DNA from 2 places in the Brevibacillus sp. FSL K6-2834 genome. Region 2 is predicted to be linked to the other one. Evidence: predicted binding sites of a transcription regulator. Region 2 holds the regulator's gene; the other holds the start of a gene.
The links. The regulator LexA, encoded in region 2, represses DNA repair genes until DNA is damaged. The targets are predictions, from matches to a motif close to CGAACATATGTTCG.
Positions count from the first base shown of each region.

Region 1: uvrB (excinuclease ABC subunit UvrB) is a predicted target of LexA. The motif match lies at 2,044-2,057, and genes of this name have one in related genera.

Region 1 is NZ_CP151945.1:5,051,719-5,058,761, forward strand. It holds gene uvrB (excinuclease ABC subunit UvrB) at 1-1,972, opposite strand, end outside; gene NST96_RS24565 (flagellar hook capping FlgD N-terminal domain-containing protein) at 2,145-3,080, shown strand; gene NST96_RS24570 (hypothetical protein) at 3,210-4,949, opposite strand; gene NST96_RS24575 (PDZ domain-containing protein) at 5,134-6,402, opposite strand; gene NST96_RS24580 (S41 family peptidase) at 6,574-7,043, opposite strand, start outside.
Region 2 is NZ_CP151945.1:3,089,764-3,096,806, reverse strand. It holds gene NST96_RS15385 (DUF4269 domain-containing protein) at 1-177, opposite strand, end outside; gene istA (IS21 family transposase) at 252-1,757, shown strand; gene istB (IS21-like element helper ATPase IstB) at 1,754-2,482, shown strand; gene NST96_RS15370 (DUF456 family protein) at 2,850-3,335, shown strand; gene lexA (transcriptional repressor LexA) at 3,521-4,144, opposite strand; gene NST96_RS15360 (LysM peptidoglycan-binding domain-containing protein) at 4,301-4,657, shown strand; gene NST96_RS15355 (DUF896 domain-containing protein) at 4,738-4,935, shown strand; gene crcB (fluoride efflux transporter CrcB) at 5,028-5,396, shown strand; gene NST96_RS15345 (UvrD-helicase domain-containing protein) at 5,600-7,043, shown strand, end outside.

The sequences.
Region 1 (7,043 bases), 2.0 Mb from region 2:
GCTCTGACTTCAGCTCAAGAATCAAATCACGCAATTCGGCTGCTCGCTCAAACATGAGGTTGCGCGCCGCTTCCTTCATTTCTTCTTCCATCCGCTCAATCACCTGGATGCGATCCTTCTTCGGCATCTTTTTAAAGTCGGCATGCGGCAGGTAATCTGCCTTCTCTTCCGCTACCTTGGTCGCTTCGATGACTTCGCGGACAGCCTTCTTGACCGTTTGCGGCGTAATTCCGTTCTTTTCGTTGTATTCTGTCTGGATTTTGCGGCGCCGTTCCGTCTCGCTGATCGCCGCCTTCATCGAATCGGTTATTCTGTCGGCGTACATGATGACGCGTCCCTCGGCGTTCCGAGCGGCCCGTCCGATCGTCTGGATCAGGGAGCGCTCGTTGCGCAGGAAGCCTTCTTTGTCCGCGTCCAGAATGGCGACGAGCGAAACTTCAGGCAGGTCGAGCCCCTCCCGCAGCAGGTTGATCCCGATCAGCACGTCAAATTCACCCAGACGCAAGGAACGCAAAATTTGCATCCGCTCGATCGTCTTGATGTCGGAGTGCAAATAGCGAACCTTTATACCAACATCCTTCAGGTAATCGGTCAGATCTTCCGCCATCTTTTTCGTCAAGGTCGTCACCAAAACCCGTTCGTCCTTGGCGATGGTGGCCTGAATCTCGCCGATCAGATCGTCGATTTGCCCCTTGATCGGGCGGACGGTCACAGTCGGGTCCACCAGACCCGTCGGGCGAATAACCTGTTGGACGACTTCCGGACAGTGCTCAAGCTCGTAGGGACCCGGGGTCGCGGAAATGTAGATCGCCTGCTTCAGCTTCGCTTCGAATTCCTCGAATTTCAGCGGTCTGTTGTCTCTCGCTGACGGCAGACGGAAGCCGTGCTCTACGAGAACATCCTTGCGTGCCCGGTCACCGTTGTACATGGCACGTACCTGGGGCAGGGTCATATGCGACTCGTCCATAACGACGAGAAAGTCGTCGGGAAAATAATCGATCAGTGTATACGGCGCGTGTCCTTCCGGCAAGCCGGTCAGATGGCGGGAGTAGTTTTCAATCCCGGAGCAGAAGCCCATCTCCATCATCATCTCGATGTCGTAGCGGGTGCGCTGCTCCAGACGCTGCGCTTCCAGCAGCTTGCCTGCCGCGCGAAACTCCGCGAGCCTCGCCTCCAGCTCCATCTCGATGCTTTGGACGGCGCGCTTCATTTTTTCTTCGCGCGTTACGTAGTGGGAAGCTGGGAAAATCGCTACATGATCGCGCTGCCCGAGGATTTCCCCGGTCAGGACATCAATCTCTGTGATCCGTTCGATTTCATCGCCGAAAAACTCGACGCGGATCGCCTGCTCGCTTTGCGAAGCCGGGAAGATTTCCACGACGTCTCCCCGTACGCGGAACGTCCCGCGAACGAAGTTGATATCGTTGCGGTCGTACTGGATGTCCACCAGGCGATGAAGGATTTCGTCGCGGCTTTTTTCCATCCCGACCCGAAGCGACAGCAGCAGCTCTCTGTATTCCTCGGGCGAACCCAAGCCGTAAATGCACGACACCGACGCCACGATAATCACGTCACGCCGCTCAAACAACGCGCTGGTCGCGGAGTGGCGCAACTTGTCGATCTCGTCGTTGATGCTGGAATCTTTTTCGATATACGTATCCGATTGGGGAATGTACGCTTCCGGTTGATAGTAATCGTAGTAGCTGACGAAGTATTCCACCGCGTTGTTCGGGAAAAACTCCTTGAACTCGGCACAAAGCTGGGCAGCCAACGTCTTGTTGTGGGCCATTACCAGCGTCGGCTTGTTTACCTGGGCAATTACCTGAGCAATCGTAAAGGTCTTTCCCGTACCGGTCGCGCCCAGCAATGTCTGGTGCCGCTTTCCGGCGAGCACACCCTCCACCAGTCCGGCAATGGCTGTCGGCTGGTCTCCGGACGGCTGAAACTCCGATACCAATTCAAAACGGTCCATTCCCTCGTTCATCTCCTTGTCACATCTCATTTCCATTATAACACAATCATTCAAAAAATAAGCCGCAAATTCGAACAAATGTTTGTCTTTACTCTCAAGCAGATTTTACCGATACATTGTAAAGAAGAATGTGAACGTACTGAAGTACCCGTCAGAGACAGGGAGGACAGCCATGTCAGATACAAACACCGTCAATAACAGCACTCACATACAGCCCCATTTGAGCTATAAAGGCAAAAAGGAGTTTTCCACCGAGCTGGACCAGAATGCCTTTATGAAGCTGATGCTGGAGCAGTTGAAACAGCAGGACCCGCTCTCTCCGATGGACAATTCGCAATTCCTGCAGCAAACGAGCATGATGACCATGGTTGAGAAGCTGACCAAGATGGCCAGCCTGATGGAGCAGTCCAACAACAGCATGCTGACCCTGCGGGAATACGAAGCGCTGGTCGGCAGAACAGCCAGCTACGACATGCAGAAAAAGGACGAAATGACGGGCGAAGTGACCCATGAGAAAAAATCGGGAGTCATCGACGCCGTATACCTCGATCAAGGAAAAATCTACTTCCGCATCCAGGGCGAACAAACGCCAGTCCCCCGCGAATGGATCGAGGGTCTGGAATCGAAAGGCTTGTCCGGAAACAGTCTGGACAACAGCCTGAAGTACGCCGAGATGATCGGAAAAGAAGTGTCCTATACGGAGTCGAAGCAGGTGGACAAGGATGGAAACCCTGACACCACGGACGACGTCACTTCCGTCGATGAAGTCAAAAACGGAGTCATTGTCGGATTCACGATGAAAGACAATGCCGTGCAATTCCAGCTGGACAACGGAACCTCGATCAAGCTGGAAAACATCAAGGGCATGTCGGTCAAGCCGGACAATGCGCGAATGGACAATACCCTCCAATATGCCCAGATGATCGGCTATACAATCACCTATACGGACTCGTCCACCCAACCAGACGGAACGGCATCGACCAGCGAGCTCACAGGTGTGATCAAAGCGGTCAGCATGAAAAATGGCCTGATCGAATTCGTTCTCGACGACGACAAGAAGGTAAAGCTGAACCAAATCATCGGGTACGAAGCGCAGGCATATGCGTAAACAGATTATTGTGTGGATGCTAGCAAACTGTGGATGCTAGCAAACGCATCAGCGAACCGTTGCAAGCAACAAGCCAAAAGCCGTTCGGATTCCATTTCCGAACGGCTTTTCCTTTTGTGCACCCTGCTTTTATTCATCCACGATTACTTTTCCGGTCAAAGCGTCAACATAAACGGTCGTATCCACCCGGAGGTCCGGTCCACAGAAGCAGTGGGCACGCGATTGTCGGAACGACAGATCATACACCAGCTTCCACTCCGGTTTGTCCTCCCGCTTTGACTGCTGCTTCACATACACAAGCTCCAGCGGATATGCTTGCAGCAGGGCATTCAGAGCGGCCTGTTCGGAAATGGCTTTGGTCCGCTCCGGAAATTTCACCTGATCGTAAGGCTCTGTTCTCAGCTCGCGAATGGAGCCGTCCAAAGGATTGACCTCAACGACGTATGCTCCTTCTTCTGCGGTTTGCCCGCTTTTTGCCACAGGCAGTCCCCCAATCACCGGATCTGCCAGCCAAATGCTCCGTTCTTCGTTCCCCGCATCAACAACCCGGAACTGCCGAGTTCCTGCTGGCAGCAGCTTTTCGATCAAGGAGAGAGCTGATTTGAGATCTCTGCTCTTGTCGTTTTTTTTCCGGGGAGACGTCCCATCGTTTTGTTTCATGCTGATCAGCTTGCCCGTCTTGGCCTCAACCTCTACGAGCAGATGATATCTGTTCTCTCCCTTTGCATCGTCCGGAAAATTCCCCAGGTGGTACGGCTTCTCCTGATCAGCGACATCTTTGTTAAACATCCCCCAGATATAGAAGCGGTGCTGTTCTCCGTTTTCCATGTTCTTTGAAATAACCGACAACGGCCATTTATCCACGTCTGCGCGGGCGATTTCCTTGGCGAATGCTTTTACCACAGTCTCAGTCTTCAGAGCGGCGTAGCGGCCTTTTCCTGCTAAGGAGACCATTTGCGGCTTTTTCTGAGGGGCCTGCATTCGTTTTCCCGTAAAGGCATCGATGGCACTGCCGGTATGCGGGCCTTCCACGATTCCTCCCTTGATGGCATAAACCAGCCTAGCCTGAGGTTGGCGAGCTTCTGCTTCTGACACTGGCGCAGCTTGGTCCGGCAGCATGTACATCAGCTCCAGCGGCTTGCTTTCTGCAAAGCGCTGGTGAGCCGTGGTCATTGACAACACGCGCTGCGGCGACGGCATTTCCTTGTGATCGATCGGTTCATAAAGGGCACCGTTGAACGTGCGAAAGCCAATGATCCGCCCTGTCGCATCGACCGTGACCAAACAGTCGTACGCATCATTCAGCGCTACTTGGTTATGCTTGCGGACAAACCGAACCGTAAACGTACCGTCTTGATCCATTTCGTCTTGGCGAGTTCCGCCTTGGCGAGTTCCGTCCTGACGGGTGACGTCTCGTGCTTCGTATGATTTTCCAAAAGGATGAAGGCCATACAGAAAGGCGGCAGCCCTCGACCTGACGACCTCCTCGGTCAGCAGCCCTGTTTGGTGGGTTGAAGCACCCGACGGCTTCAGCTCCAGCACCAGCAGATTTCCTGATTGACTGTCAAATATCGCCTGATCTTGCGGCTCCCCATCTTTATTTCCTGCCATGATAAACGAGACTCGATCGCCGCTGACGCCGGGACCGTCAACCGGACCATCGTAAACGACTGAGCCGTTTCGCAGCTCAGGAATCAGCCGGGTTACATTTTGAATCCCCTTGGATATCGCTACCGGTACAGGAGTGACCGCTGCCGCCGCTTTTGCTGCTGACGCTTGGCCTGGAGAGGCGAACGGGAATGAAAGCAGACTGGCTGTTATGACAGTTCCGGCGCATAAGCGCAGCGCATGTTTTCTATATCGGTTCATGCAGATTGTATCCCCCTTTATCCACTATTCTAAAAAGACGCGTGAAGGGGCTGTCTTGTTACAAAGCGAGTGTATAAAAAAACCGGGAAGTCTGCTCACTTTTGCTTTCTCCCAATAGAAAAAGCGCAGAGCCTTTGCCCGCGCTTTTTTTGTTGGATAACAAGCTTTTCCTTGGAAGCTGCCTTTACGCTCCGAGATTGATCTTTTCCAGCTTCTGCTTCACTAGTTGAACAACGCTTGCTTGCTGCATATCGACAAACACTCTCGTATTTGCATCCGGCACCACGATAATCCCCAACTGATGGTGGTTGCCGGAGTATACGGCGCACTGGACGAATTTGACCTCGCCATCCAGGGTGAGCACTTCCATCTTGCAGAAGGCGGGATTAACTTGCAAGGCAGGGTACAAATCCTCTTTGTTTCGCACGGATACGCCATTTACCTTGACGATAATTTCTCCCGGCCTGATCCCGATCTCCTCTGCGGGAGTCCCCGGAAGAACTGCCATTACCTTGATTCCCCGCGTGGATTGGATAAAATATGGAGCCTTTTGCCGCTCCTGCCACTGGCTCAGCCAGAATAGACCTTCGTGGCCGATGAGTGCAAACACTGCAGCCAGAAGGATCAGCGGCATCCACAATGCTGCCAGCGCAGTCAATCCGAGCAGCACAACCGCATACAGCGCCAATTGCCTGGATATTTGCCCCGCCCGCTGAGCTGGCGTCTCCGTCTGCGTCAAAGCAGAAAAACCGGTGACCGAAGGGAGCAGCAGCAACGCAAAGGATGCAGCGCCGGGGGCAAAAAACGGCCAGCCCGGATACAGCGATCCGCTAAAGCTTCCCGCCTCTACAGGCACGAACAGCGCAAGCGGCGTCACCCAAAACGAGTGCAGCAGATAAGCCCCGACAATCCGTCCACGCTGTCCCTCCACGAATAACGGCGACGCATCCCGCCCCCTGTTCCAACGGACCAGAAAGGCCTCAATCAAGTGCATGATGGCTACGAGCGCCAAAAGCGGCACCGGCTTAGCCTGGACGAGCATGCCCCAGAGCAGCCCGATCCCGGGTACGGAAGAGACGTCTGGAAAGACCTTGGCAACTGCGTGAAAAAGCGTCAACAGCCCTGCACCATAGGCAAAACAGAGAAAGCGCAGCCGGATTAGGGCCAACACTGCCGCAAAGCCCCACAGCAGCCAGAGATCCTGTATTTGTACGGCAACCCCAAGTACGGCCGCCAAAAGAGAAATCAGCAATCCTCCCACGATGCCCATGCCGAGAGAGCGAATCGTCTGCTGGAGGGGGAATTGAATGCGAACGGCAAACAGTTGTCTTTCCAGCAGCATCTGGCGTCGGTAGTGCAAATAAATAAACAGCAGAAACACGTAAAAAACAGGGTTAAAAAGAAAACCGCCAAACCCGGCCAGCACCGATAGAACATCACCTTGCAACGCCATATGCCTCACCTCGCATAAACAGCTTTCGAAAACGTGACGGTGCCAAGCTATTGGCAACGTCATCGCAGCACTCTTCTTGTCAGCTTCAGTCAAAAAAGAAACCACGGCCATTCATAGCCGTGGTAACCATTTCTACGGAAGGCAGGAGATTCCCTGCCTTTTCCGCCTGGATTATTTTGCCTTGTTCTGCTGAGCAACTACTTCGAGCGCCTTTTGCAGTTGAAGGTCATTTTCCGGTTTGCGTATTTCTTCACGCAGACTGTCTTCCATCGCTGTCCGCGTCGCCTGATCAACCTTTCCGGTCGCCGGCAGCTTGTGGGCAGTCTGGAATTTCTTCACGGCCTGCTCCGTCTTCTCGTCAAAGTAACCGTCGTCACGGCCCGGAGAGAGCTTCAGCCCGGTCAGGATCAACTGCAGGTTCTTGACATCGCTGCCCGCCATGTCCCTAGAAAGCACTTTGTCTGTCGGCAATTGAGTCGCGTTGAAGTACGCAGGCTGCTCTACTTTCACGTCAGGTTCGATGCCTTTTTCGTGAATCCAATTGCCTTTTGGCGTCAGCCACTTGGCGATGGTCAGCTTCAACTGGCTCTTGTCGGCCATTTCCATCGTACTTTGGACGGTTCCTTTGCCAAAGGATTTCT
Region 2 (7,043 bases):
ATCGCTGTCCTCAACATCAATATCGAGGGGGATCGTTCCGCACAGAACCGGTTGATACTCTTTGAGCCCATCAAAGATTCCCAAGCTGTCGAGGACTGCCCAGGTGTTTATGGCAGGATAAAAGTGCAGAGAATTGCGGCGGAAAACTGCAGAGTTCCACCGCAATTCTGAGGCCATGAAAAAGGCACTTGCCAACATCCCCCTACAAAATCTACCCTTGGATTTGGCTAGAATCTGAGGGAGTGAGAGGAATGTTGAAAGTGCCACAACAACAGTATATCCGATTTTTGCGGGAAGTCGAAGGGTGTTCGATTCAGGAAATTGCGGAACGTGTCCAGGTGAATTGGCGAACCGCCAAGAAATATGCGGATCGCGACGATTGGAATGAACCGGTATGCAAGCGAAAAGGCCGCCATCCGGTGTTGGGACCGTACTTAGAGATTATTGACACATGGCTGGAGGATGATGAGCGTCTTCCACGCAAGCAACGCCATACAGCCGTCCGCATGTTTCAGCGGTTACGGGATGAGTACGGCTTCCCTGGCGGGCAGCGAACGGTATCCGAATATGTCTCCAAACGGAAGAAAGCCATGGCAGCCGAACGAGCCGAACATTTTGAGCGTTTGGAGCATCCAGGCGGGGAAGCCCAGGCTGACTTTGGGACGGTGTACGTGGTCAAGTCGGGAGAACTGGTGGAGCGGAAAGTATTGACCCTGTCGTTTCCGTACAGCAATGCCGCCTTTGTGTTCCCGGTTCCGAAAGAAAACACGGAATGCTTTCTGGAGGCCTTAGGGCGGCTATTTCAGCAAATGGGAGGGGTTCCTCGCAAGATTTGGTTTGACAACTTGTCCGCTGCTGTTGTGTCCATCCAGCAAGGCGGAAAACGAGAGTGTACGGAAGCGTTTCGGCGTTTCTGCGCCCATTACCGCTTTGAGCCCCTGTTTTGCAATCCATACAGCGGCCATGAGAAAGGCCATGTGGAAAACAAAGTGGGGTATGGACGCCGGAACTGGTGTGTTCCGCCACCGGTTATCGATACGCCGGAACAACTGGAGACGTATTTGGCGGAAGCTGCCCGTGCGGATATGCAGCGCCCTCACTATGTGAAAAAGCAAACCATTGCCGAGTTGTGGAAGCAAGAAAAATGCAAGCTGCTGACGCTGCCGACGACACCGCTGGAGATTTTCCGGCTGGAGACGTGCCACCTGAACAAATACGCTGAGCTGTCGTTTGACGCGGCTCTCTTCCCGTTGCCGCAGTGTCGGGCCATGCAGCCGGTTTTGGTGAAAGTCAAGTGGGATGTGCTGGAGGTGTTAACGGCAGACGGGACATACACCCCGATTGTGACATTGCCTCGTCCCTATACGGAGAAAGTCATTCCAGTAGATTGGAAGGCGGTATTGAAGAGATATGAAAAACGCCCGCGGGCGGTGATGTATTCTTCCTTTACCAATATGATGCCTCAGGCGCTCCAAACGTTTTTGACGGTGGAAGACATGAATGCACGAAAAGCACGAATTCGCCTGCTCCATCGATTGCTCGACACCTATACGTTGAAGGAAATCGGGCAAGTACTGGGAGAATTGTCGCATCAGCAAGAGCATCTGGCTGTTGCCTTGGAGCATGCCCTTTACGCGATAAAACACCCTGTTTTCCGCCCGGAACCGTTTTCAGAGTCGCATACACCCCCTGCCCTTCACGGGCAGATACCCATACTGGATGAGTACGACCGGATCCTGGGGGTGAGGGTGGAATGAGAGAAGAGCTGGCAAAGGTGTGCAAAACTTTGCATTTGGCGCATGTGATGGAAACCTATGAACAGGTGCCGTTTGAAGATCGGGAGAGCTTCTTGCTGGGAGTCTTGCGGATGGAGATTCAACGGCGGGAGGAGACAAAGCTGAAGCGACTGATAAAGAAAGCCGCGTTTCCCCAACTGAAGACACTGGAAGATTACGCTTTTGAGGCAGTCACCTTACCGGAAACATGTACAAAGGAGGGATTGATCGACCTACGTTTTTTGGAGCGCAAGGAAAATGTGCTGATGCTGGGAAAAGTGGGCACGGGGAAGACCCATCTGGCAACAGCGCTTGGCGTAGAGGCGTGCCGAAGGGGATATGCCGTTCGATTCTTCCGTGTTCCCGATCTGGTTGCGCTCTTGCAGGAAAAACACGCGAATGGGGCACTGATGCGGTTTCAAAAAGAACTGGCAGACTGTGAGTTGTTGATTTTGGACGAGGTTGGGTTTGTTCCCTTTCACCAAACGGGGGCTGAGCTGTTGTTTCATGTTATCTCGGCCTGCTATGAGAGAAACAGTGTGATTGTGACGTCGAATTTGGAGTTTGGGCAGTGGAATACGGTGTTTGGAGATACGCGATTGACGGCAGCCCTTGTGGATCGCCTCGTCCACCACGCCCATATTCTGGCGTTTACCGGAGAAAGCTACCGACTGCGCCATGCTCTATCCAGCATGAAGTCTTCCTAAATTCTTTTGTATTGATGTTGGCAGTGTTCTGCATAAATTGGCCGCCAAACTCTGCATTTTTGAGTTGCAAAATACACCAGGCTTCCCGCTGCCGAGGGGTTCCTTTTTTCAGGTAGGAAGGGTCAAACCAATCTCGCTTCGTTTGAGAATGCATAGCCATTTTCTGTCCTTTCAGATTATCTTTCTTTTATTTGCAACTCTGCAGGGGAACAATGAGGGACGAGACCATCTATGTTCCGATTCGACGTTTGGCTTTACGACTCGCAGAAGAACCGAGTATATACAGGTTTCTGTCAAAATGTAGCGAGTCGATGGAAACGAAAACCGCACTTTATCGTATACCCTATACAGAAGGGAGTGTCAATGGATGGAGATCTTGTTGTGGATCGTGATAGCGGCCTTGTTTATCCTCAGTATTGCCGGAATCTTTTTGCCGGTCATTCCTGATACGATTTTATTGTGGGGCGGATTCTTGCTGTATCACTTTTTTATTGCTGATCCGGGTGCCGGACTTCCGGCCTCCTTCTGGTGGGGAATGGCGGTCTTAAGTGTTCTTCTCTACGGTGCGGATTTACTCACCAACATGTACTTTGTCAAGAAGTACGGGGGCTCCAAAGCGTCATCGTGGGCAGCTGCACTGGGGATTTTGCTCGGGGTGATTTTGTTCCCCCCATTTGGCATGCTGATCATGCCGTTCGTGCTGGTCGTTCTGGTGGAAATGCTGATCCAAAAGCAGCCGTTTGAACGGGCTGTTAAAGCGGGAGTGGGTTCGCTCATCGGTTTTTTGGGCAGTGTGGTCGTAAAAGTTGTTCTTCAGGTAGTGATGATCATCTGGTTCTTTGTCGCACTGTAAGTGGGATTCGTAGGAGAAGGACCGATCAAAGAATCGAAGGAAATGAAAAGAAGAGGCGTCCGCGAGGCAATCGCGAACGCCTTTTTTGCTGTCAGGGTGGAAAAGGAAAGCTTGTCGTAGTCGATTGCGTTTTTCAAAGAGTCCGCCATAAGGCATGGCTCATCCAAGCAACGAAATCTCTTATTCTAGTGAATCAAGCGGTACACGCCAATCACTTTCCCCAGAATCGTTACAGAATCCAGAATAATCGGCTCCAATGTCGCGTTTTCAGGCTGCAGCCGGAAATGGTTCTTTTCCTTGAAGAAACGCTTCACGGTTGCCTCGTCCTCTTCAGTCATGGCGACGACGATATCACCGTTATTGGCCACATTCTGCTGGCGAACGATCACGTAGTCTCCATCCAGGATGCCAGCCTCGATCATACTGTCTCCGGACACGCGCAGCATGTACACCTTGTCCGATGTCACGATGCTGTCAGGGAGTGGGAAGTAATCCTCCACCTGCTCGACAGCAGTGATCGGCTGACCCGCAGTCACCTTTCCGATCACCGGTACGCGTACAACAGATACGTCAAAGTCGTCTTGAAAGCGCTCCTCTTCTTTCAGCAGCTCAATCGCGCGGGGCTTGGTAGGATCGCGGCGGATGAGCCCCTTTTTTTCCAACCTGGCCAGATGGCCGTGAACAGTTGAACTGGATGCCAGACCGACAGCCTCCCCGATTTCACGGACAGATGGGGGATAACCCTTGTCCCTTACTTCTTTGCGGATGAAATCGATGATGGCTTGCTGTCTATTGGATAGCTTGGACATAGACCACACCTCTATCTTCTCGAACATGTTTTCTATATTATACCATGGGATCCTGCGTTCGACAAACATAAGTTCGTTTTTTTCTTGACATGAACAAGTGTTCGCATTATGATGAGAACAAGAAGATAGAACGTACGTTTGCAGGGGGATGAAATAATGAGTACAATGACCGTATCTAATCGCTTCGCCAAAGAAGAAAGAAAAACTGCTCGTTTTGGCATTACGCGTGGACAGGCCATTCTGTTTTTTGCCGCTTTCACTCTCTTTTTTTACACTTTGACAGAACTAGTGTTCGCTTCTGGGGATCATACGGTACAACAAGCTCAAATGATCCAACCAGTAAAGGAAATCGTCGTCCAACCGGGAGACAGCTTGTGGGAGCTGGCGGTCACCTACAAGAGTGACCCGAAAATGGATGTTCGCGATATGGTATATGCGATTCAAAAATTGAACAAGCTGGAAAGTGCCATTATTTATCCAGGCCAATCGATTCAAATTCCTGTCGGGAATTGACAAGCTGCAGCTTTCCCTTGCTTCGTTGCCGAGATGTGATATAATAGAGCGGCATTCATTGAAAGCGAGGGGAAACGGCTTTGGTATCAGACGCGGAAATCAAACGGATCAACGAGTTGGCCAAAAAATCTCGTGAAGCCGGGTTGACTGAAGAGGAAAAACAGGAACAGAAAAAACTGCGGCAAAAATACATTGATGCTGTGAAAATGTCGCTTCGCTCCAATCTCGAATCGATCCGCTACGTGGAAGACCTCGAGGATAACAACCCCAAACACTAAAACGCACCATTTGACATAAAAAGAAGACATCCATGCTTTTTGCCTGGATGTCTTTTTGTTCCATACAAAAAAGGAGAGAAGGGGGGATTGCCATGATGGCATGGCTGGCTGTTGCCGTAGGAGGAGCCGTCGGTTCATTGCTACGCTATGGTCTCGGTCTCGCAATGAACCAACCCGGATTGCCGGCTGGGACATGGCTGGCCAATGTCTCCGGTTCTTTTCTCATCGGACTGCTCTATGCGTGGGGAAAGGAAAAAGGATTGATGTCTTTGGAGATGTACCTTCTGTTTACAACCGGGCTGATGGGGGGATTTACTACGTTCTCTACCTTTTCGCTTGAGGTGGTAAGCTTCATCGGAGATGGGCAGATCGGCAGAGGGCTGTTCTATGCAGGCGCCAGTGTTTTGGCCGGCCTTCTTGCTTGCGGTTCAGGGATCTGGATCGGCAGACAAGTGTGGTAAACAGGCAAGATATAGCGGGATAAGACGGGCAGGCGTCAACGAGAACAAAAGAGAGCCAATCCGGAAGCAACATCAAATCAAAGAAGAGGGCATTGGAAGGCTACGAGGAAACAAAGAAGAGCCCGTGCCCGGAAACCATGTGGAAATAAAACCGGACTTCTCCTTGCGATGCTGAACCTGACAATTTGGAAAGGAGGATATAAATGACTGTACAGCACCCGGACTACGAGCATGAACAGAAGAGACTCGATGAAACACGCTCTATTATCCAAAAGGAAGTGGACACTCTTCGGAAAGAGGTTAAAGAGATTACGGACGATTATGTGAAACAGGTCGTCAACTACAAAAAAGGAAAAGAGCTTCGCTACCTTGAGGACCAAGGACTGGAAAAGCCGTATTTTGGGCGAGTGGACTTCCTGAAAGACGAGACATACGAGTTGGACAGCGTATACATAGGAAAGAGGGGCATCGTTCGGAGCGACACATTCGATTCAATTGTCGTTGACTGGCGTGCTCCCATTGCCAGTTTATATTACAGCGGCGAGAGCAAGGATGCGTACTTCCGCAGCGGCAGGGAGATTGTGCGAGGCGAAGTCCGCCTGAAGCGAAATTTTGCCATTGAGGACGGGAAGATTACAGGGATATACGATGGAGCGCTCAAAGAGACGATTCATCGCGAAGTTGGCCATCCGGATGAATTTTTGCAGGAAGGGTACATCGATGAGTTCCTGGCAGCCAACCTGAATCAGACGAACGACAGCAGATTGAAGGATATCGTAGCGACGATCCAGTCGGAGCAGAATGACATTATTCGAGCAGACAAGGATCGCCCGGTTGTCGTTCAAGGGGTGGCCGGAAGCGGCAAGACGACGATTGCGCTGCACCGGCTCTCCTATTTGATCTACAATTATCAGGACTCGATGATGTCAAAGAGGTTTATGGTTTTTGCACCAAACCGGTTGTTCCTTACGTACATTTCAGAGGTTCTTCCCGAATTGGGAGTGGATGACGTTCAGCAGGCGACATTCCTGGATTGGGCTTCCAAGCTGGTCAAGTCCATCCTTCCAAAAGGCTGGCGGATTCTGGACCCGCACAAGCCCCTTCAGTTGTTCTTTGAACAAGGACAGAGCGATGCCGAGCGTCGGACGGTGCTGCATCGTCTTCGGTTCAAGGGCTCGCTCGCTTTCCGGGATGTACTCCAGCAATATTTGCTGTTTGTAGCGGAAAACAGGGTAGCCTACAAAAAATTAAGCTTTGTCTACAACAGAACCAAACATGTTTTTACGATTCCGGGTGAGACCATCCGTCAGCTTTTTGCCGAACAATATGCCCATCTGCCATATCGTCGGCGAATGGAAGCCGTTCGAAAGCACGTTAAGCAGGACATCAATAAACAGTTGTTCGCCCATCTGCGAGAGAAGCGAATTGATCTGGATAAGCAAGCGTTGGCTAAATATGAGAAAATGATTGATCAGCTTCTGGACAAATACTTTTCCATTTTTCCTGAACTGGATGTCTTCTCGTCGTACCGCGAAATGTTGACCGACACAGCTTTATTGAAAGAGCTGACAAAAGGGGAAGTCAATGGCGAGGATATCGAGGATATTTGCCGGTCGTCTGCAGAGATATTCGAAGCGGAGCGGATCG